One region of the Desulfolutivibrio sp. genome, then DNA from elsewhere that is predicted to be linked to it. Evidence: predicted binding sites of a transcription regulator. Region 1 holds the regulator's gene; each other region holds the start of a gene.
The links. Region 1 encodes sigma-54, which starts transcription at its own class of promoters, with help from an activator protein. Its sites were predicted from a motif close to CTGGCACGGNNNNTGCTT; they were not measured.

Region 1 (5,827 bases):
GCGCCGGATGGCGATGGAACACATGACAACAAGGGAGTCGGGAGCGCATGAAGACCAAATTTATTTTCGTCACCGGGGGCGTCTTGTCCTCGTTGGGCAAGGGATTGGCCGCCTCCTCCATCGGGGCGCTGCTGATCGCCAGGGGGCTTAAGGTAACCATTCAAAAACTCGATCCCTACATCAACGTGGACCCGGGAACCATGAACCCCTTCCAGCACGGCGAGGTCTACGTCACCGACGACGGGGCGGAAACCGACCTGGATCTCGGCCACTACGAACGCTATCTGGGCGTGTCCTTAAGCCAGAACAACAACTTCACTTCGGGGCGCATCTACCACTCGGTCATCAGCAAGGAGCGGCGGGGCGACTACCTGGGCGGTACGGTCCAGGTCATTCCGCACATCACCGACGAGATCAAGCGGGCCATCCTGGGCGTGGCCACAGACGAGGACGTGGCCATCATCGAGATCGGCGGCACCGTGGGCGACATCGAGGGCCAGCCGTTCCTGGAGGCCATCCGCCAAATGCGCTCGGACCTTGGCAAGGAAAACGTCCTGTACATCCACCTGACGCTGGTGCCGTACATGCGCGCGGCCGGGGAGCTCAAGACCAAGCCCACCCAGCACAGCGTCAAGGAACTGCGCAGCCTCGGCATCCAGCCCGACATCATCATCTGCCGCAGCGAGGTGGACCTCAACCGCGACATCAAGGACAAGATCGCCCTTTTTTGCAACGTGGACGCCGACGCCGTGTTCTGCGCCGTGGACGTGAAAAACATCTACGAGGTGCCGCTGAACCTCTATTCCGAGGGTGTGGACCAAAAAATCGCCATCCTCTTGCGGCTTCCGGCCAAAAACGCCGAGCTCAATTCCTGGCGCGACCTCATCTGCCGCATGTCCAATCCGCAAAAAACCGTCACCATCGGCATCGTGGGCAAGTACGTGGACCTCAAGGAGGCCTACAAGAGCCTGCATGAGGCCTTGATGCACGGCGGCGTGGCCAATGACGCAGCCGTGGAACTGGTCTATGTCAATTCCGAGACCGTCACGCCCCACAACGTGGCCGAAAAGCTGGCCGGGGTGGACGGCATCCTGGTTCCGGGCGGCTTCGGCTCCCGGGGCATCGAAGGCAAGATCGCGGCCATCGAATATGCTCGCACCAAGGGCGTTCCCTTCTTCGGCATCTGCCTGGGCATGCAGTGCGCGGTCATCGAATTCGCCCGCCACGTGCTTGGCCTGGAAGGGGCCAATTCCGAGGAATTCGATGTGACCACGGCCCATCCGGTCATCTATCTCATGAAGGAATGGTTCGATTTCCGCACCAAGAAGATCGAGCGCCGCGAGGCTGACGGCGATATGGGCGGCACCATGCGCCTGGGGGCCTATCCCTGTGCGGTCAAGCCCGCCACCAAGGCCTATGCGGCCTATGGGGAGCTTGAAATCTCCGAACGCCACCGGCACCGCTACGAATTCAACAAGGTCTACGCCAACCAGTTCGAGGAGGTCGGCCTGTCGTTTAGCGGCCTGTCCCCGGACGGCGAACTGGTGGAGATCGTTGAGCTGAAAGACCATCCCTGGTTTCTGGGCTGCCAGTTCCATCCGGAATTCAGAAGCAACCCCATGCGCCCCCATCCCCTGTTCCGGGAATTCATCAAGGCCGCCGTGGCCCGGCGCGAGGCAGGCCACGGCGCTTCCACGTCCGAAAAGTGCCCTCCGTGTCCGGCGGCCAAGGCATGATCCGTCGTGCATCCCGGCCCGGGACGTCATGCGGTGGAGCCAGGCCATGGACCTGATGTCCCGGGCGCGCCGGATCGCGCTTCTGGTTCTGGATGTGGACGGGGTCATGACCGATGGCGGACTTGTGTATGACGCCGCCGGGGCCATCCGCAAACGCTTCCACGTCCATGACGGCCTGGGCATCAAGCTGGCCCAGGAGGCGGGCATCGAAGTGGCCATGGTCAGCGGCCTGGACCAGGGGGCGGCCGCCGCCAGGGCCAGGGAGTTGGGGATTGCCGAATACCACGGCGGCCATCTGCGCAAGCTGCCGATCCTGGAGGACATTCTGGCCCGCAGGGGCCTGGCCTTTGAACAGGCGGCCTTTCTGGGCGACGACTGGGTGGATGCCCCGGTCATGGCCCGGGTGGGGCTGCCCATGGCCGTGGCCGACGCCCAGCCCGAAATTCTGGGCATGGCCCTGTGGATATCCCGGCGTCCGGGAGGACAGGGGGCCGTGCGCGAGGCCATCCGTTTTCTGCTTTCGGCCCAGGGAAAACTCCAGGGGCTGTGGCGAAAATGGGAGCGATAGCCCCGGGGTCTGCGAGTTGCCAGGGCGCGGCGTCTGTGTCATAAATCGCACTACGCAGGCGGCCCAGGCCGTAGGCGTGACGCGGGCGGATGCTGTCTCGCCCGCATGATCTTCAATCGAGAGCACAAGGTACAAACGAGATTCCATGGCGCTGGAACTGCGGCAACAACTCAAACTTTCGCAGCAGTTGGTGATGACTCCCCAACTGCAGCAGGCCATCAAGCTTCTGCAACTGTCCAGGCTGGAGCTCATGGAGAGCATCCAGCAGGAATTGATGGAAAACCCTCTCCTTGAAGAAGTTCTGGAGGAGGAGAAGGGCGACCGGCAGATGGCCGAAGACGATCACGCCCCCAAGCCCGGCGGCGAAGATACGGCCATCGAAAAGGAGCTGATCAAAAACGCCGAATGGGACGACTACCTGGGCGATTTCGCCAGCACGCCGGTCCAGTCCCACCTCCGCGAGACGGAAATTCCCGAGGACGGCATGGCCTTCGACGCCCGCCTGTCCTCCAAGCCCTCCCTGGAAGGCCATCTGGACTGGCAGATGCGCCTGTCGCACTTCACGCAAAAAGAACTGGCCATCGGCGAGGCCATCTGCGGCAGCCTGGATTCTTCGGGATATCTGTCGGCCACGGCCGAGGAACTGGCCCACATGACCGGGACCACGCCGGAAGAGGTGGAGGCCGCGCTGTACAAGGTGCAGCGGTTGGACCCCGTGGGGGTGGCCGCCCGGAGCCCCCGCGAATGCCTGTTGGTGCAGATGGAGGTTCTGGGCCTGACCGATCCCATCCTTGTCGAGATCGTCTCGGAGCATCTGGAAGACCTGGAGGCCCGCCGCTACAAGCCCCTGGTGAAGAAGTTCAAGATCACCATGGAGCAGCTCAAGGTCTATCTGGACACCATTCAGAGCCTCGATCCCCTGCCGGGGGCAAGCTTCGGCTCAAGCGAGCCCATCTTCGTCAGCCCCGACGCCTACATCTACAAATATGGCGACGATTTCATCATCCTGCTCAACGAGGACGGGATGCCGCGTCTCCAGCTCAATTCCATGTATCTCGAAGACGTCATTCCCAAAGGCGACAAGGATCGGGACTACATCCAGGACAAGAAGCGGTCGGCGGAGTGGCTCATGAAGAGCCTTTATCAACGCCAGCGCACCCTTTACAAGGTTCTTGAGAGCATAGTAAAATTTCAGCGGGGATTTTTTGAAGATGGCGTGAACAAGTTGCGTCCGCTCATCCTCAAAGATGTGGCGGAAGACATCAGCATGCACGAATCCACCGTGAGCCGCATCACGTCCAACAAGTATACGGCCACGCCCCACGGCATCTTCGAACTCAAGTTCTTTTTCAACAGTTCCCTGGAGCTTGACGACGGCAGCACCGTGGGTTCGGAATCGGTGAAGGCCACCATCCGGCAGCTTATCGCCGCCGAAGACCCGAAAAAACCCATCAGCGACGAGGCCATCGCGGACATCCTCAAGGAGCGGTTGCAGATCAACATCGCCCGCCGCACCGTGGCCAAGTACCGCACGGCCATGGACATCGCCTCGTCATCCAAGCGCAAGGAAATGTTTTGATTCGCCCGTCACGCCGTGATCCGTCACGGCCGAACATACAGGAGGCGCCCCATGAACATCACGTTCAACTTCAAGAATTTCGAACCATCGGATCATCTTCGCGATTACGCCCGCAAGCGTTTTGACAAACTGACGAAATACATGACCAACACCGATTCCTCCGAGCTCCAGGTGAATCTGAGCGTGGAGAAAACCCGGCAGATGGCGGACATCGTTTTCACCGCAGACCTGTTGCACATCTCGGCTCACGAAGAGTCCGAGGACATGTATTCCACCATCGACCTCATCCTGGACAAGCTCGAGGCCCAGGTGCGCAAGATGCGCGAAAAGCAGAAGGACCGTCGCAAGCGCGCCGAATCCGTGCGATCCGACGTCATCAGCTTCACCGATTCCGCGTCGGGCCCCCGGGAGCGGACCATCATCGAGTCCGAGCATTACCAGCCCAAGCCCATGTCCGTGGATGAAGCGGCCATGCAGTTGGACACCCTGGGGTACGAGTTTTTGGTGTTCCTCAATTCCGAGACCGAGCGGATAAACGTCATCTACCGCCACAAGAAGGGCGATTTCGGGCTCATCGACCCTGGCACCGGCAACTGACGCCGAAAAAAAACGTCCGGGCCATGACCGCATTGGCGGGGAGGTCTTCGGGGAGTAACGCGAAAAAATGAAGCTTGAGGAGTATCTGCGGCCCGAATTCGTCCTGGACGATATGCGGTCCGTACACAAATCCGACGTGTTGGCCGAACTGGTGGCCCCCATCGGCGTGGCCTTTGAAGACTTCGACGTGGACAAGGCCCACCGGGTGCTTCTGGAACGCGAGGCGCTGGGGACCACCGGCATCGGCGACGGCGTGGCCATTCCCCATGGCAAAATGCCCGGACTGTCGCACATCATCATTGTCGTCGGCCGAAGTCTCACGGGCGTCAACTTCGACGCCCTGGACTTTAAGCCGTGCCGTCTTTTCTTTCTGGTCATTGCGCCGGAACATGTGGCCGGGATGCATCTGCGCATCCTGGCCCACATCTCCCGGCTGCTTTCGGAAGAAAGCTTCCGCGAGGCCTTTTTGCATGCCGAGGGACGGCAGGGGCTGTGGCGGGTCTTGACCGAGGCGGCGTAACGCCCTGTCGTGATCCCTGCGCCTGACGGCACGGCCGGGGCGGGTGTCGCCAGAGGCCGTGCCGGTGTGGTGCGACGGTGTGTGTTCTCCGAAAGCGGGAAAGGGGAGACGGCCATGTCCGAACATGTCTTTCCGGTCATCATCCTCACCGGCCTTTCCGGATCGGGGAAGAGCAGCGGGCTCAAGATTTTCGAGGATCTCGGCTTTTTTTGCGTGGACGGCCTTCCGGTCAGCCTGACGCCGGTTCTGATCAAGCTTTTTGCCGGACAGGCCGAAACCCGCTATCGCGGGTTGGCCCTGGGCATGGACGTGCGCCAGGAGGATTTGGACCGGGAGTGGGGCGAGGCCCTGGCCCAGATCAAAAACCGCAGCGCCGACATTCAGATCGTCTTTTTCGAGGCCGACACCAAGGAAATCATCCGCCGCTACGCCACCACCCGGCGGCCGCATCCCCTGGAAAGCAGCAGTCTCGGCCTGGAACGCGCGGTGCATGTCGAACGTGAACGCATGTCGCCCCTGCGCGACGCTGCGGACCTGATTCTGGACACCACCAATTTCTCCATCCATGACCTGCGACGTACCCTCCAGGAGAAGTGGAGCTTTTTATCCGGGAAAAGCGGCCACCTCAAAATTCACATCATGTCCTTCGGCTTCAAGTACGGGCCCCCCGGCGAGGCGGATCTCATCTTCGATCTGCGATTTCTTCCCAACCCCTATTTCGACGCCGCCTTGCGCCCCCTTTCCGGCAAAGACCCGAAAATCGCCCGATACGTCCTGGGCGGCGAACCGGGATGCACCTTTCTGGAAAAACTCAACGACTTTTTGTT
Region 2 (5,827 bases), on a different contig from region 1:
CCTTTGGGCGCCGCGGTCAGCCAGGCCCATTTCGAATTTCACAAGGCCCACGACAAGGAATTCCTCGACTATCTGCGTGGCCTTTCGGATCGCGATTTCGCCGTGTGCCGGGAGATGTGTCGCCGCATGAAGGCCTGGATGGAGGCCTATCCCGAATAGCCCCTTTTTTGTCCAAAGGGTTTAGCGGCTAAACACTGTGACCCAACAGGAGACACCCATGGCGCTTGTTACTCCCACCACCTCGTTTGAACCCATCGAATCGATATTGTACGCCTCCACCCTCGCCAAGGGGCTCATGGCCGCCCTGGACCTCGATATCTTCGGCCAGTTGGCCCAGGGCGACAAATCCGCCGGGGAGCTGGCGGCGGCCACCGGCACGCAGCCGGATCGCCTGGAGGCCCTGCTCGACCTGCTCACCGCCCGGGGCGTTTTGGTAAAGGCAGCAGCAGGCTACGCCAATTCGCCTGCGGCGGCGGAATACCTCACGCCGGACAGGCCGCTTTACCAGGGCCGGGCCATGGCCTTGAACATGCAGTTCTTCGCTCCCCTGGAAGCGGACCTGACGACGGCCCTGCGCCGAAAGGAAAGGGAGCGGCACGAGGTCGACGCCGCCTGGGCCATGGAGGAGGTCATGGAGGGCACGGCGGGCCATGCCAAAAGCGGGGCGCTCGTGCGGGTGACCCGCCTGGCCTCGGCCTTGCCGGGCTTTGCGGCCATGCGGACCATGGCCGACGTGGGCGGCAACCACGGCGAATTCACCATGGCCCTTTTGGACGAAAACCCGAAGCTGGTCGGGACGATTTTCGATCTGCCCCATGTGGCCCCGTTGTCCGAGGCCCGTTGCCGAGCGCGCGGCTACGGAGATCGGGTGACGGCCGTCTCCTTCGACCTGCGCACGGACGCCATCGGCAAAGACGCCTTCGATCTGGCCCTGGCCTCGCACGTCCTCTACGGGGTGGCCGAGGATTTGGAGCGCAGCGTGGGCACGGTGGCGACGGCGCTTCGGCCCGGAGGCTGGATGGTGTCGCACCATTTTGCGCCCGGGGGCCGTGATGCGGTGAGCGAGGCCGGGCAGGAGCTTTTGACGCGGCTGGCCGGATATCCCACGCATTTTTTGCCCCTGGAGACGATAAAGGGGGCCATGGCCCGGCAGGGCCTGGGGGACTTCGTGGTCGAGGCGGCGGCCCCGCCCCTGGGCGGCGGCCTCATCGTGGCCGGACGCAAGGGGTAGGCTGGCGGCCGCGAGGGGAACGGGCACAAGGCTGGAAAAGAGAGCCGCGATGTCGTATGGCATGCAAAACAGGCGGAAAGGCGACCTGCGCCGCAGTCGTGCCATGCGGCGGCGGGACGTTTCCCAGGAGGATTCGGAATGAAGCCCTGGAAGCGCATCGTGGCGTTGAGTCTGGCGGTGGTCTTTGTGGCGGGAATGCTCGGATGCGCCGGGGCCAGTTCCCCGGGCTCCAAGCAGGCCGAAATCTTCAAGCGGATGCAGACCTCGCATCGAAACAATTAAAAAAACGTCGAAAGACCGCTCCCTGGCGGTCTTTCGACGTGATATTCTGCGCGGAGGGTTTGCTGCGCCCGGACGATCCTCCCACCCGGTTTCCCGGGCCTCCCCGGTCGGGTCGTCCGAGCCGCTATCGTCTTAGCCGCCGATGCCGGTGTTGATTTCCTCGAAGGTGCTGCGAAGCGTGGTGCCCAGGGTGGTCACGGCGAGCACGATGACGGCGGCGATCAGCGAAGCCAGAAGTCCGTATTCCACTGCCGAAGCCCCTTCCTCATCACGCACGAAGTTCATGATCTTGTTCAACATGGCCGTTCTCCTTTTATCGAATTTGAAATTTTTCCCTTGTGGATGACTCTCTTAAAGCAACCGCCGTGCCGGGCGGCGTCAATGGGAGAAAAAAGATGGGTCGCCGTATGGGCGTCCTGGATAACGACATGAAAAACAGCGTGTTGGAGAATACCTTCCCTGGCCGGGCCGCCGACCGGGGGCAGGAATCCGAGCTGAACGTTCCACGGATCATGGAACAGCAAAACGGCGGGAGTCCGGAAAGGGGCCAGGGCCAAGGCTTTTGCCGCAAGTGCCGGGATGACGGCGGGAGGGCGAAATATTCCACGAATCGTGGACTGTGCGATTTTTGCGGGAGCAGTGCCGGAAGATTCTTTTTTGTCTGGGATCACAGCCTGTTAGGTGGCCGGAGAAATCCTTCCGGCCTTTCCTGAACCAAACGCGCGCCTGTGCGTGCCGCACCTGGCGGGCCTTTTGCCGATGTGAGCGGGGCGGCTGCTCCACGGATCGTTGAAAAGGGGATGGGGCCGACCGCCATGGGCCAGCCCCAGGCTGAATCAGCGTAGCGGGGTGAAGCGTTCGGGACGTCCCAGCAGGGGTTTTCCGGCGGCATGGGCCAACCCCGAAAGCATCCCCGAGAAGACGAGTTGGTGCAGGGGATAGGTGGCGTACCAGTAGAGGAGCCCGCCCAGGCCCCGGGGCAGGAACCGGGAATGGGCGGTGAGTTCGGTCTGGTTGTCGCCCACGCGCAGCAGTTGAAATTCCAGCAGGGCCTCGCCGGGAAGTTTCATTTCGGCCAGAAGGACCAGTCGGCGGTTTTTCTCCACGGTCAGGATGCGCCAGAAGTCCAAGGGGTCGCCCACGCGCAGGTTGTCCGGGAAAATGCGCATCCGGCGCAGGCCCACCCCGCCGAAAAGCTTGTCCAGAAATCCCCGCAGCCGCCACAGCATGTCGCCGTAATACCAGCCGGTTTCCCCGCCGATTTTGGCCAGGGCGCGCCATAGGTCTTCCGGTTCCGAGGCGATGCGCACCCGGTAGCCGCATTGCAGCACCGTGCCCCCGGCATAGGGCGCGTCGCCCACGGTCAGCCATTCGGGCGGCGCCACGCACCCGGCGTCGGTGCAGCAAGTCTCCACCGTGTTCTGGCGGATTTTCTCCAACGCCCGGGCGATGGTCTCCCGGCAGGTGCGCAGATTCTGGGGGATGATGTCCCGGATGGCGTGATCCTGGCAGACGACCTCATTGCGTAGGCCCTCCACCAGGGGGATGACCAGGGAGGCCGGGATGGGGGTGACCAGTTGCGCCCAGTAGCCCGAAAGTCGGGGGGTCATGACCGGCACGGGGATGATCAGGCGGCGCGGCAGCCCGGCCTCCTCGGCGTAGATGCGGAAGAGATCCTGGTAGGAGAGCACGTCAGGGCCGCCGATGTCGAAGGTGCGGCCCAAGGTGCGGGGTTCGTCCAGGCAGCCCGTGAGGTAGCCCAGGACGTTGGTGACGGCGATGGGCTGGCAGCGGGTGCGCACCCAGGCCGGGGTGAGCATGACCGGCAGGCGGTCGCCCAGGTAGCGCAAAAGTTCGAAGGAGGCGCTGCCCGAGCCCAGGATCATGGCCGCACGCAGATGGGTCAGGGGGACGCCGCCGTGGGACAGAATCAGCGCCACCTCGTGGCGGGACTTGAGGTGGTGGCTTAAATCCTCCCGCTCTTCGCCCAGTCCCCCCAGGTAGATGATGCGCGTGAGTCCCCCTTCCCGGGCGGCCCGGGCCATGATCAGGGCGGCATGGCGGTCGTCGGCGGCGAAGTCGTGCTTGCCGGGACGCATGGAGTGCACCAGATAGTAGGCGGTGTCGCAGCCGCGAAGCGCCGCCCGGGTGGACTCCAGGTCAAAGAGATCGGCGGCGGCCAATTCCACGCCTGGATGGGCGGCCCACGGCCTGGCCCCCAGCTTGTCCAGGGAGCGGCCCACGGCCCGCACCCGGCGTCCGGCGTCCAGGAGCTTGGGAACCAGGCGTCCGCCCACATAGCCGGTGGCGCCTGTCACCAGGATGGGTTTGTCGGTCATTTGGGGGCCTCCGGGAAAGGGTGAGAGAAACCACGGTATCAATCCGGAGGGGGCGTGGCAACGTGAACGGCGAAAGAGACTGCGCCGCAGGGATTTCGTCAGGAGGGCGTGTCGGGCGGCCGACACAGGGCCGCCACCATGCGGCGGATGGTGTCGGTGCTGGCGGGCTTGACCATGTAGCCGTCAAACCCGGTCTGACGGCAGATTTCCCGATGTGCGGGATCGTCATGGGCGGTCAGGGCGATGATCGGGGTCGGCGGCAGACGGCGTTCGCGTTCCATGGCCCGGATGCAGGCCGTGACCTCATGGCCGTCCATGTCCGGCATTTCCAGATCCATGAGCACCATGTCGAACGGGTTTGAAACAAAGAATTCCAGGGCCTGGCGACCGTTGCGCGCCCCTTGGGGTTCGCATCCGGCATGACGCAGGCACATTTCCATGGCCAGCCGGGAGCTTTCACAGTCCTCGGCCAGAAGCACCCGGTAGCGGCCAGTCGCCGCATCGCATGTGTCCGCCCTGTCCCTGTCGTCGTCCATTTTTCGGGCATCCTTGGGTGTCGGTCTCGTTCATCATCAGGTCGCCTGGCGTCGCATCCGGCCGGGCCGGGTACAGAAAATGCGACATAGCGTCAATGCGACGTCATTTCAGCACCCCGTGGGCCATGTTCGTTCCCCGAGAACGGGTCACAACATGTTGTCCCTGGCCGGATATGGCTGCATCGGGCCGGAGGCGTCGCGTCGGTACGGATGAATTAAGCAAGAATCGATCCGAAGAAAAAGGCCGCCCCGGGAGGCGTGGGGCGGCCTTTGATGCAAAGATGCGGAAACAGGCGACGGAAGGCTATTCCCCCAGCATGGACCCGACGACACCCAGCGTCAGGGCCGCCAGGATGCACAGGACGGAAACCAGGATGCCCACCCAGATGACGAAGCGGTGCACGCCGCCAAGTTCGGCGCAACGCATGGCGACGTCCATCCCGGGAAAGGCCTGCTTAAGCCGGACGATATCCGTGCGGGCCTTGCGGTAGCACAGGAAATATCCGACCGCGCCCGAGGCGATCATGACGGCGAAGTTGAGGTATGGGACGAACGACAGCACAAAGACCAGGGCGGCATAGGCATACAGCTTGCGGTACAAGAGCCACCAGAAGGTGAAAAAAAACGCGGACCAGTTCCAGGTGGCCTTGAAGTTGCCAGCCAGATCGTCGAACATTCTGAACCTGGGGAGATATTTGTGTGCCTCCGGGCCGATAAAGGCCACATATTCGTTGTCCGTGACGATGTCCATGGCATGCCTTCCTTTGAGCTTTTTGTTGCTCTCTGTCATAAAACAGGCCACCAGACAACCGGGGACGGACGGAACGGTCATGCCCTGCCCGTTGCTGCCCGCCACGTCCCCACGTACCGAACATTGATGAAAAAGAGGGGAAATCGCATGTATGAGGTCAAGATTGTCGGCGACGCGAGCGTGGAAGGCCCGGATCTGGCGGACCTCGACGTCAATCTCCTGGAGCGCAGCCTGCGCCAGGACATGATCAACCGCCTGGAAGAAGTGGGGCTGATCATCGAGGGCCTTGAGATCAACGTGAAGTTTTTGCCCTAGGTAGGGCCCCGGACGGGCTGGCGTTGCGGTTGAAATGCGTCCGTGTTTTGCGAAAGGCGGAAGTCTTTGAGGGGATGACTTTCGAAATCCGCATGCCCGGATGTCGCGATGCTCAATATGGGGCCGACCGGGCCCGGAGCGCCCGCCAGCCCACGGCCATAAGCCAGGTGGCGGCGGCCACGATCCAGACCGCAAAAAGCCAGCCCCGGGTCATGTCTTCACCCCGGAACAGGGCGTGGACAAAGGCCGCAGGCGCGGCCAGGTACGCCGCCAGATGCACGGGCCGCCAGATGCGGCGGGGCAGGCGTCCCGAGGTTCCAAGCCACGCCGCGCCCCAGGCCGCAAAAAAAAGCGCCAGGGCCGCCTTGCCCAA
Region 3 (5,827 bases), on a different contig from region 1:
CAGGGCCAGGCGCACAAGCGCGACGAAATCCTGACGGTAGCCGTCCCACAGGGTCTTGCGGTCGCCCTGGATGGCGGCCAGGGTCTCGCCGAAGGCCTTGCTCATCTCGGCCACATGGGTCTCGAACTGGGTCTGGGCCTGCTCCGTGCCCTGGGCCAGCCCTTCCTCCCGAGCCGCGACGCGCAGCCGCTCGGCCTCGGTCATGGCCTGGGCGATGATCTCCTTGGCCATGTCCTGGGCCTTTGTCCGGGTGCGCTCCCAGAATTCGGCCTCCATGCGCTCGAAGGGAAACGGCGTCCGCCGGGCCTCGATCTCGGCCACGGTGGTCTCCTGGGGACCGGCCGCGCCGACGCCCATGACCACCCGGCCCGTGGCCGACGCAATGCCCCCGGGGGGGTTAGACGAAGACATCCCCGCCTCCGCGCCCTATGGCGATCTTGCCCTCGGCCTCCAGGCGACGCACGGTCTTGACCACGTTTTGCTGGGAGCTCTCCACGTCCGAGAGCTTCACCGGCCCCATGATCTCCAGATCCTCCTGGATCATGGTCGCGGCGCGCTCGGAGAGGTTTTTGAAGAACTTCTCCTTGAGCTCATCGCTGGCGCCCTTGAGGGCCTGGGTCAACTCCTCGTTGGAGACCTCTTTGAGGAGTTCGCGGATGCCCCGGTCGTCCAAGGCCTTGATGTCCTCGAACACGAACATGAGGTTGCGAATGTCCTCGGCCATCTGGGCGGATTCCTCTTCGATCTCCGAAAGGACTTCCTCCTCGGTGGCCCGGTCCACGGCGTTTAAGATCTCGGCCACGGCCGTCACGCCGCCCACCTTCTTGCCTTCCTTGCCGCCCATGGCGATGAGCTGGTTTTGCAGAACCTTGTCCACCTCCATGAGCATCTCCTCGGCCACGGCCTCCAGCCGCGACAGGCGCATGAGCACCTCGGCCCGCACGCCCGAGGGCAGGTTCTGGAGGAGCTCGGCGGCCTGGTCCGGATGCAGATGGCCAAGGATCAGCGCCAGGGTCTGGGGATGCTCGTTGCGAAGGATCTGGGCCAGGATGCGCGGACTGACGTTGCCGAGCTCCTGGAAGGGCGTGGGCCCGGTGTCGATCTCCAGCGAGTCGAGGATGTACTTGGCCGTGTCCGCATCCAGGGTCTTGCCCAGAAGCTGCCGCACCTGATCCGGCCCGCCCACCACCATTTCCTTGCCGAACTGCATGTTTTCGTTGAATTCGTGAACGATCTCCTCGACCTGCTCCTTGGGCACGGTTTCCATGTCCAGCATGGCCTTGGAGATGCGCGCGATCTCCCGACGATCCAGGCGCTTGAACACCTCGCCGGTGAACTTGTCGCCAAGCGCCAGACAGAGCACGGCGGTTTTCTGGGGACCGGAAAAAGGGGCCATGTCGCCCTACGCCTCCTGCTTGAGCCAGCTTTTGAGCACGGTGATGGACTGCTCCACGTTTTCTTCGAAAAGTTGCAGGGCCAGGGCCTTGGCCAGTTCAAAACGCTTGGATTCCTCGATGACGCCGACTTCCTCTTCCTCGGGTTCTCCCAGGGCCATGCGAGCCTCTCCTTCAGGCAGACGATCCAGTGTTTCGATGCCTTCCTCCGATACCCGGGGCCGGATCAGGGCCATGACCACCGGGCGCACCACCAGGATCAGGAACAGGAAGATCAAAAGACCGTTCAAAAAGGGCTTGCCGAGACGCTGGGCGTATTCCAGCATGGTCTCCATCAGGCTCGGTTCACCGGACAGGTCCGGGGAGCCGAACTCGAAGCTCGACACCTCCACCTCGTCGCCCCGCCCGGAGTTCACGCCCGCCGCCTTGGACACCAGGGCCCGGATGCGCTCCAGTTCCTCGGCCTTGCGCGGGGCGAACACCGGAGTCTCCGACCCTTCGGGAGTGGTGTACGTTCCGTCCACGATAACCGCGATGGTCTGGCGATTCAAGCCTCCCATGGAGGTGACGATGTTTTGTTCTTCCTTGTTGATCTCGTAGTTGGTGGTGCGGTTTTCCCGGTTGGACTTCTGGGTGGACTCGGTGCCGGAAAAGCCGTCGCCGCGAAAGTTGGTGTTGGGCACGGCCGCACCGCCCTGGGGGGTGGTGATGGCGGCATCCTCGACCATGGCCGAACCGGAGGTGGATTCCTCGCTGCGCTGCTCGCTGCGCACCACGGTGGCGTCGGGGTCGTAGGACTCCTTGCGGATGGTGCGCTGGTTGAAATCCAGGTCGGCGTTGACCTTGACCATGGCCCGGCCGGGGCCCACGATGGGCGTGAGCAGTTGCTCGATGCGGTTTTCCAGGTTGGCTTCGTAGGTGGTCTTGTATTCCAATTGGGAGGTGGTCATGCCTTCCATGGTGCTGTCCCCGGTGGGCTGATACAGCACCAGGCCGTTGGTGTCGGTGATGGTGATCCGGTCGGGCGTCAACCCTTCGACGGACATGGCCACCAGGTTGACGATGCCCAGGAGCTGCTTGTTGTCCAGGCGCTGCCCCTGCTTGAGCGTCAGGACCACCGAGGCCGAGGCTGGCTTCTGGTCCTCGATGAAAAGGCTCTTATGGGGCAAAACCAGATGGATGCGGACCTTTTCCACCTGGGGAAACTCGCCGATGGTCCGGGACAGTTCGCCCTGCATGGCCCGTTGGTAGTTGATGCGCTGGACGAAATCCGTCTGGCCGACCTTGAGTTCGTCGAAAAGCTCGAAGCCCACGCCCGAGCCGTGCATGACCCCTTCCCCGGCGATGCGCAGGCGCTGTTCGTAGACCATGTCCTCGGGCACCAGGAGGGTCGCCCCGTTATCCTGGATCCTGTAGGGAATCTTCGAGGCCTGAAGTTGCTCCGTCACCCGGGCGGCGTCTTCCGGGGAAAGCCGGGAATACAGCACCCGGTATTCCACTTGGTTGAGAAAAAAGAGCATGAGCAAAAAGGCCAGGACCACCGAGGCGGCCAGCCCGCCGACCAGGATGCGTTGGGCCAGGGTGCGGTCGGACCAGAAGCGGGCGATTTTGTCCCAATATTTGGCGATGGCGGGGGGCATGCGTCTTCTCCGAAAGTGGTCTGGTTATTGGAAATGTCGGCCTAAAACTGCATCTTCACCAGCTCTTTGTATGTCTCCATGACCTTGCTGCGCACGGCGGTGGTCATGCCCATGGCCAGACTGGCCTTTTGCAGATGGATCATCAGCTCATGGACGTTTTGGGTCTCGCCGGAGGCAAAGGATTGGATCATGTCCGCCTTCTTGGTCTCCATGGCGTTGACGTTCTCGATGGAGCTTTGCAGGGTGTCCATGAAGGACTGCCCGGGCATGGCGGGCTTGGCCAGACTTTCGGCGACCTTCGTATCGATACGACTGGCCGAAGTCAGGGCGTTTTTGTAGGCGGAAATCGCTACAGGGGAGATGGCCATGGGATTTCTCCTTTATCTTCCGATTTCCAAGGCCTTGGAAAACATGGACTTGGTGGTGCTGATGGAGGCCGCGCTGGCCTCATAGGACCGCATGGTCGTGATCATGTTGGCCATTTCCTCCACCACGTTGATGTCGGGATAGGCCACATAGCCGTTTTCGTCGGCGTCGGGATGCCCTGGCTCGAAGACCAGACGGGGGGGACGGTTGTCGTTGACCACGCCCGTGACCTTGACCCCGGAGAGATCCCGGTCCAGGGCGCCCTGCATGGCCTTGGAAAAGGGGGAATCCACGGGGGTGGATTCGAAGACCACGCTTTTGCGCTGGTAGGGCCCCTCGCCGTTGACCGTCTTGGTGGAACGGATGTTGGCCAGGTTCATGGAAATGACGTTCAAATTGGTGCGCTGGGCGCTTAACGCCGACGAGCCGATGTCCAGTGCTGTCGAGAAGTCCATGTTACTTGCCTCCCTCGGCGATGATTTTCTGCATGCCCTCGAAACTGCGCCGGGCGATGTCCGACAGGGCGTTGTACATGAGCGTGTTTTTGGCCATCACGGCCATTTCCTTGTCCATGTCCACCGCGTCGAGCCCGGCGACCACCTGGGGTTTCCATTTTTTCGACAGCTCGCCTTCGAAATTTGACGCATCAAAGGCCGATGGAATGTGACCGCTGGCGGTGCGGGTCATTTTTCCCTTGCCGTCACGGTCCAGGGCCTTTTGCAACTCGCCTTCGAAGTCTATCTTCCTGGCCTTGTAGGCCGGGATATCGATGTTCGCCAGATTGGACATGACGACATTTTGACGTTCCAGGTGCAGATCCAGCACCTTTCCCACCAGGCCCACATTGTCTGGAAACAAGGATTTCATAGGTGTTTGCTCCCTCGTTAGGCTTCCTGCCGCCCTGTTATCCGGCGGCGCGCCACACGTGATTCGCAGGGCACAAAGCAATTCCCGTTCCACGACTCCAACATTCTGTAATACATGTATAAAATGAATTCTCGACACCGCCCGGCCCACCCCGGGCCTCCGCCGCCCGGCAGGGGGAAGAATCTGCTTGTGGCATGGGCGTTGCATGAGTGGGCTTGCCCGGAAAAAACGGGTCCCGGATCGCGCTTTCCGGGCGGACAAGGGTAGGGGAACGGGGAGACGTTCCTTCGGCTGTCCCGGCACGGGGACGGCGAAAAGAGGTGCGGACCAAACAATGCATGGACGCAGGCCGCAGACCTCGAATGCCACGGAGGGGACACGCAATGAGCGGTCAACTGGATTACGAAATCAACAAGGAACTTGGCGAGTGCTACCTGTTCATGGGCGACCTGGACAAGTCCGAAGAGTACTACCACAAAGCCATGGGCGATGACGGCGTCTACGCCGAACCGCACCTGGGCCTGGCCACCATCGCCGTGCAGCGCGGCGAATTGGATCTGGCCATGGGGCACTACCGCAAGGCGGCCGACCTGGAACCCGGCGACCGGTCCTATGCGGGCATGGCGCTCATCGAGATGGAGCGCGGCGAGATCGACGCCGCCTTCACCCACTTCGGCATGGCCCTGGCCGTAAATCCGGAAAATTTGGTGGCCCTTTTCGGGATGGTGCGCCTGGCCTACGCGCATGACCGCGTGCAGGACGCCCTGCCCCATCTCAAGGACTACCTGGCCGTGGACCCGGTGAAAAACGAGGTGCGCTTCACCCTGGCGGGTTGTCTCATGACCCTGGGCAGGCATGAAGAGGCCCGGGAGCAACTCCAGACCATCCTGGAACAGGAGCCGGGCAATCAGCCGGCCATGGAGCTTTCGGAACAGCTGCGCCAGGTCGCAGCCTAACATCCGGCGTCATAAGCGGTTCGGGAGGACTGCGGCCGAAAGCAACCTCCCCGGTGGCGGATCGCCCCGCCCTGGGAAAAAATGCCCCGGCCCCACGCCTCTGCGGACGGCGCGACCGCGATATCTCCCCTCCCCGTTCGGCTTCCGACCCCCGTGGCAGCGCTCCCGGGGGCCGGAAGCCGATATTTGGCGAAAGGGGCGACTTGCCAAGGCGGGCCGAATTTGGCAGTGCCTTTCCAAAAAGCACAGAGGAAAGGCATGGATCTTCTCCCTATTCGTCGCGCCCTTTTGAGCGTCACCGACAAGACCGGACTGGCGGCTTTCGCGGAATTTTTGCAACGCGGCGGCGTGGAGCTGGTCTCCACCGGCGGCACCCGCAAGGCCCTTCAGGACGCCGGGCTGGCCGTCACCTCCGTCAGCCGGGTGACGGGGTTCCCCGAGATTCTCGACGGCCGGGTCAAAACCCTGCATCCCCACATCCACGCCGGAATCCTGGCCGACAAGGACAATCCCGAGCACCGGCGCACCCTGACCAAGCACCAGTTGGCCGCCTTCGACCTGGTGTGCGTCAACCTCTACAATTTCGCCGACGCCCTGAAGGCCG
Region 4 (5,827 bases), on a different contig from region 1:
GGAACCGACGTTCATGAGCATTTCGCAAGACGCCTGGTCATGGATCGTCGGCCTGGGACTTCTGGCCGTCACCCTGCTGCTGGTTGTCGTGGGAGGGTCCATGGCCGCCCAGGGGCCTGTGGGCGAGGAGGAGGAGGCCTTGTCGGCCATGCGCCAGCGGGACGCGCGAAACGGGCCAGAGGCCGCCTCCCGGTCCAGTCTGTCCCTGGAAGCCGCCGGGAGCGCCCTGGCCCCGGCCGACGTCTCGGGCGCGGGGATGGCCGTGTGGCGCGACGAGCTCAAGGCGGCGTACGATACGGAAAATTTCGGTTTCGACGCCGGGTATACCGGCAGCCATTACCTGTTTTCCAAAACCGGGAACCTGCCCTTTGCCGGGCGCAAGCCCTTTGAACAGTTGCACAGGCTGGAGGCCGGAGTCACCGTCAGGGGTGATTTATGGGGGAATGTCACCGGGTTTGCGGGGCTCCGGGGGAGCCTGGGCTTCGAACGCGACCCCGGCAGGGGATACGAGGGCACGGTGCTGGCGGGTCTGGCCTTCCCCCTGGGCGGCAGCTGGACCATGACCCTGGGCGGCGGCGCGTCCATAAACAGCGTGGAGATCCAGCCCGCAGCCATGCTCGGGTTCCGCTACGACGCCGGAGGGGCGTTTGCGGCCGACCTGGGCTTTCCCCGAACGGAGATCACCTGGCGAGGCGGCCAGTGGTGGTCGTTGCGTCTGACCGGAAGCCTGGAATCCGGATTTTACGGCCTCGCAAGCGACAATCCCGTGGTCCCGGACGGCTATGTGTCCATGCTGTCGCCCCAGGGCGGCCTGTGGCTCGACCTGCGACCCCTGGACGGTCTGGCCGTCAGCCTGGGCGCCTTGTACTCCCTGCCGGGGACCATGTCCCTGTACAGGGAGAGCGGTTCGCGCCTCAAACAACTCGACATTGGCGGCGCGCCGGGCGGCGGCCTGCGTCTGCGCTACGAGTTCTAATCCGCCCCCCCCTTCCCCTCCGCGTTCACCGACCAGACAGGGTCCAAACCCGTGGGCACAGAACGTTGCGGCCCTGGCTTCGGCGCAATGCGCCGAAGCCAGGGCCGCACGATACGGGGTGCAGGGGGGTTACCCCCCTGCCGGGGGGTGCGGGGGGCGGCGCCCCCCGCGCGCCTTAGGCCGTCGTCCCCAGCCACTGGACCCAAAGGTGGCGGGAGCGGGGACCGTCGAATTCGCAAAAAAACACGCCCTGCCAGGTACCGAGCTGGATCTTGCCGCCGCTGACGATCAGCGACAGGGACGGCCCCACCAGGGTGGTCTTGATGTGCGCGTCGCTGTTGCCTTCGGCGTGGCGATAGGGGCCGCTGCGGGGGACAAGGGCGGAAAGCGCCGCCAGCATGTCCGTGACGACATCGGGGTCGGCGTTTTCGTTGATGGTCAGGCAGGCGGTGGTATGGGGGCAATGCACCACCAGGATGCCGTCGGCGTATCCCCGGACGCCGCCAACTCCTGGAGTTGGCGGGTGACCGGGATCATTTCCTGGCGCTTGCCGGTACGGATGTTCAGGGTTTCCATGGTTTATTCCCGCGCTATCGGCGTGTCTTCACCCCTACTGTCCGTTCGGGGAACCCGGAGTGGGCACATCCATGGGCAGTTGCAGGCGCGTGAGCTGTTCGGAAAGGCTGGCCGCCTTCTTGGCGGAAACGCCGGTCAGGATCTCTCCGGCCTGACGCCCCTTCATCCCGGCCAAAATCTTGACGGCGATGCGGTCGTCCAGGCTCTCCAAAACCGCAGCGGCCTGCTTGGGCTTCATATTGGTATACACGTCGATGAGGTGCTTGAGTTTCTCGTCCTTGGTCTGTTGGGCCTGGTCGAGCATGGTCTTGAGGCTGGCCTCCAAGGCCGCCAGATCCTTGACCCGCTGGTCAAGTTTGGCCTCCATGTCGGCGATGGCCTGTTCCCGGCGGTCGAGATCGTCCTTGCGTTCGCCAAGCTCCTGCCAATCCAGAACCCCCGGCGGACCGGACGGGGCGGGCGTCTCGGCCGGAGCCGCCTTGGGCGTCTCCGGGGCCTTCTGGGTCTGGGCCATGGCCGGGGGCACGGTCATGACCGAAGCCACCACCATGTGCCCGTCCCCGCGGCTGGCCGAATCCGGAACCAACGCATCGATGCCCATGAAGAGAAGTACCCCCAGCTTGATAGCGGCAAGCATGGTCAAGGCCGCAAGCACCTTGGAAAGCTTGGGAAGTCCCCTGGGACGTGTGCCCGCAGGACGGCGAAGACGCCCATCCGGGTCTTGGGTCCGCCTAAGCTCCGTGTCCGGCGCCATGTCTGACGACTGCCATTTCGTCATTTTGCTTCTGCTCCTTCAGGCTTTCTTCACGGGCGTGGCGTGTGGCCTGGTTGGACTTGAGTTTGTCCAAAAGCTTGCGATCCGTGGATCGCGCCACCACCGTATCCCGGCGCCGGGCCACCTCTGCGGCGGCCTGCCGCAGATCCTCCTCGGCCATGAGAATGTCCATCTCCAGACGTTCCTTGTACACCCGCCACAACCACAAATCGGCCGGGGTGACGTCGGTTTTCCCTTCCAGGGCGGACGTGTGGACGGCGATCACCTCGCGCAGGTCGCGCACGGCTTTCTCTCTGGTCAATTGAACATGCAGGGCCTTGGCCAGTTCCATCTTGGCCTGCTCTTCGAGCTGGGTCCGGTAGTCCAGAACCTTTTGGAGACTGAAACGAAACATGTCCGATCCTGCGGGTTTTCCACCATGGGTGTACGGCTTCGGGAGATGCGAAGCAAGAATTGGTCCAGCCGTCGGCCAAAAGTTCCGGGCCGACACCGCCAGGGCATGGCCCGGGGACGTTGGGAGGGGCGTCGCGTCACGACGCGGGGGCGGGCTCGCCACAAGGGCGGGCCCGGCAAAAAAGGAAGGCCGGGATCTGACGGTTACGACCTCCCGGCCCGGGCAGTGGAACGGCGGGCACGTTCGGCGGGCGCCCGCCGCCCGCAGGATCTCCGCCCTCCGGACAACGCCGGAGGGCGAGACATGGCAGCTATTGCGGGACGTCCGGGGACTTATCCGTATAATAGGGCGGGGTGGGGCTCAAAAGCCCACGGCCCTTTTTATCGAAGTAGGGATAGCTGGCCAGCCCCCATTTCTGAAGCCGGAATTCCATGGAGGTCTTGAGCACGCCCAGGCCGTAGGTCACGCTGCGGGAGAAATTGATGGAGGAGGCCTCCTCGAAATACTTGGTCGGACACGACACCTCGCCGATGCGGAACCCGAAGTAGACGGTCTGGGCCAGCATCTGGTTGTCGAAGACGAAGTCGTCGGAGTTCTCCCACAGGGGCAGGGTCTCCAGCACCTCCCGGGAGAAAGCCCGGTATCCGGTGTGGTATTCCGAAAGCTTGGCGTTGATCATGATGTTCTGGGCCAGGGTCAGAAAGCGGTTGGCCACGTATTTATAGAGGGGCATGCCGCCCTGAAGCGCCGTGCCGCCCAGGATGCGCGAGGCGATGCAGGCGTCGTACTCGCCGCTGGCCACCAGGTTGGCCATGGCCGGGATGATCTTCGGGGTGTACTGGTAGTCGGGGTGGACCATGATGACCACGTCGGCCCCGAGCTTTAAGGCCTCGCTGTAGCAGGTCTTCTGGTTGCGGCCGTAGCCCCAGTTCTTTTCGTGGCAGAAACAGCGCAGGCCAAGGGTCCGGGCCTCTTCGACGGTGTTGTCGCGGCTGCAGTCGTCCACCAAAAGGATCTCGTCCACAATGTCCCTGGGGACTTCGGAGCAGGTGCGTTCCAGGGTGGCGGCCGCGTTGTAGGCGGGCATGACCACCACCACTTTTTTTCCGTTGAGCATGGGATTTTCTCCGGGGAGGTCGTATTCTCGGCGTAGGATGGGCCGGGCGATAGTGGAGCCGGCCACGCCGCGATGCGGCGCGACGCGGTGAAATGGGGAACTAATCCCAAAAAACCCGGCCCTGTCAACCCCCCCGTTGCTCCCGACCCGGCCCCCCTTCGGCCCGGGGCGGGCCGGGGCCTGCCGCTTTTCGAGGCCCTTGGTTGTCTTTGCCGCCAAATCGTATTATGCGGCGCTTCGCGCGCACGGCGCGCCAGGATTTCCATGAAAACACCCCGACACGCCATCCCCATTCCCGACACCCAAAGCGCCCTGTGGGGACTCTTGCGTCCGCTCCCCCTGTGCATCCTGGCCGTGGCGGCCTTTCTCATTTTTTACAACCTGGGACAGCGCCCCCTGTGGCAGGACGAGGCCGAGACCTCCCGGCTGGCCCAGACCGTGCTCAGCGACGGACTGCCCCGGGCCTTTGACGGCAAAAACCTCATCTCCCAGGAAGAGGCCCGGGAATACAACCCGGGCGACGGCCATGTCTGGCGGTGGTCGCCGTGGATTCAGATCTATATGTCGGCGGCGGGCATCGCCTGTTTCGGGGAAAACGCCGCCGGAGACCGGTTTTTCTTCGCCCTGGCCGGGCTTTTGAGCGTGGCCGCGACCTATCTGCTCATCCTGCGCTTTTTCAGCAATCCAGCCTGGGCCGCCCTGTCCGCCGGACTTTTGACCCTGACCGTGCCGTTTCTCCTGTTCTGCCGCCAGGGCCGCTATTACAGCATGGGCACGCTTTTGACCCTGACGGCCATCTACGCCTTTTTCAGCGACTGGCGGCGCAAAAACGGCCCACTTTTGGGCATGGCCCTATCCATGGGGCTTTTGTTTCACGCCAACTATCTGCTTTTTTTAAGTTTCGTCCCGAGCGCTTTGGCCTGCGCCATCCTTCTGTATCATGAACGCCTGGACATCAAACGGCTGGGCCTGCTCATGATCGCGACCATGGCCTTGGTGATCCCCGGACTTTTCATGTACCGACTGGGCTCGCAAAGCAGCATGTTCGACATCATCCTCGTGCCCGAAAACCTCATGATCTATTTCGCCGACCTGATCATGTTCATGATCCCCTTGCCGGTGCTGGCGGTTCTGGCCTGGCGCTGGCGGCGGTTTTTCGTCTTCCTTGAGCGCCCCACGGACCCGGCCGAACGCTTTGTCCTGTTCTGCGCCCTGCTGACGGTCATGAGCCTGTTGCTTCTGGCCCTGGTGCCCCAGCGCTTCCACCGCTACATCGTGCACCTCTATCCCCTGTGCGCCATCCTTCTGGCCTGGGCCGGGATGCGGCTGTGGCGCTGGTCCAGGCCGTCGGGGCTGGCGTTTCTGCTGTTGATCGCCCTGACCAACTGGCTGCACCTGTACCCCCTGGAACGCACCAAGCTCATCAACCGTCCCTGGCAAAACGATTTCCGGATGCTGACGTCTCCCAATTTTCCGCTGAAGCTCTACCTCACCGAGCTTTTTTCCGGCTACCCCGACGTCAACGCCAACATCATCGCCTTTTTCAAGGAACACGCCCGGCCAGGCGACACCATTCTGGCCGAATACGGCGACCTGCCTCTTCAGTTCTATACCGGACTGCGGGTTCTGGGGGGCCTTCAGGGGCCGCCCGCCCCGGAGGAGAAGCCCGAATGGGTGCTCATCCGCCGCTCCGTGCGGGTCAACCGGGACCGCCTGCTCTTCCCGGCCCGGGCCTTCGTGCATACCCTGGACCTCGAGCGCGACTACGAACGCCTGGAACTGCCCTGGCCCGACGAAGACTTCGGCAACCGGGCCGATCCCTATTACCACGCCTTCATCCCTGTGGAGCCGCCCCAATTGCCCCTGACCATCTACCGCAAAAAGGCCGGGGGGTGACCGCCATGACCGGTTTCACCTTCGAACGCGCCCTGAAAATCCTGGTCTTCGCGGCCCTGGTCCTGACCGTCTGGAAGGGCCTGGGGCGCACCC

Region 2: a site for sigma-54 is predicted at 1,868-1,885, ahead of V3572_RS15200 (Flp family type IVb pilin). Genes of this name have one in related genera too.
Region 3: a site for sigma-54 is predicted at 4,343-4,360, ahead of flgB (flagellar basal body rod protein FlgB). Genes of this name have one in related genera too.
Region 4: a site for sigma-54 is predicted at 2,772-2,789, ahead of fliJ (flagellar export protein FliJ). Genes of this name have one in related genera too.

What each region holds. Positions count from the first base shown of each region.
Region 1 is NZ_JAZHDB010000066.1:64,885-70,711, forward strand. It holds gene V3572_RS05115 (CTP synthase) at 48-1,736, shown strand; gene V3572_RS05120 (KdsC family phosphatase) at 1,783-2,304, shown strand; gene rpoN (RNA polymerase factor sigma-54) at 2,450-3,883, shown strand; gene hpf (ribosome hibernation-promoting factor, HPF/YfiA family) at 3,935-4,480, shown strand; gene V3572_RS05135 (PTS sugar transporter subunit IIA) at 4,548-5,000, shown strand; gene rapZ (RNase adapter RapZ) at 5,115-5,827, shown strand, end outside.
Region 2 is NZ_JAZHDB010000209.1:27,959-33,785, reverse strand. It holds gene V3572_RS15215 (MarR family winged helix-turn-helix transcriptional regulator) at 1-159, shown strand, start outside; gene V3572_RS15210 (methyltransferase family protein) at 218-1,231, shown strand; gene V3572_RS15205 (hypothetical protein) at 1,370-1,513, shown strand; gene V3572_RS15200 (Flp family type IVb pilin) at 1,646-1,813, opposite strand; gene V3572_RS15195 (SDR family oxidoreductase) at 2,350-3,852, opposite strand; gene V3572_RS15190 (response regulator) at 3,951-4,388, opposite strand; gene V3572_RS15185 (DUF2628 domain-containing protein) at 4,693-5,139, opposite strand; gene V3572_RS15180 (hypothetical protein) at 5,287-5,454, shown strand; gene V3572_RS15175 (ferric reductase-like transmembrane domain-containing protein) at 5,567-5,827, opposite strand, start outside.
Region 3 is NZ_JAZHDB010000224.1:4,504-10,330, reverse strand. It holds gene V3572_RS16775 (FliH/SctL family protein) at 1-411, opposite strand, end outside; gene fliG (flagellar motor switch protein FliG) at 398-1,396, opposite strand; gene fliF (flagellar basal-body MS-ring/collar protein FliF) at 1,403-3,034, opposite strand; gene fliE (flagellar hook-basal body complex protein FliE) at 3,076-3,402, opposite strand; gene flgC (flagellar basal body rod protein FlgC) at 3,415-3,855, opposite strand; gene flgB (flagellar basal body rod protein FlgB) at 3,857-4,267, opposite strand; gene V3572_RS16745 (tetratricopeptide repeat protein) at 4,651-5,223, shown strand; gene V3572_RS16740 (IMP cyclohydrolase) at 5,482-5,827, shown strand, end outside.
Region 4 is NZ_JAZHDB010000052.1:10,557-16,383, reverse strand. It holds gene V3572_RS04155 (hypothetical protein) at 14-976, shown strand; partial or broken gene V3572_RS04150 (secondary thiamine-phosphate synthase enzyme YjbQ) at 1,152-1,552, opposite strand; gene V3572_RS04145 (MotE family protein) at 1,587-2,189, opposite strand; gene fliJ (flagellar export protein FliJ) at 2,284-2,721, opposite strand; gene V3572_RS04135 (glycosyltransferase family 2 protein) at 3,032-3,838, opposite strand; gene V3572_RS04130 (ArnT family glycosyltransferase) at 4,103-5,734, shown strand; gene V3572_RS04125 (hypothetical protein) at 5,740-5,827, shown strand, end outside.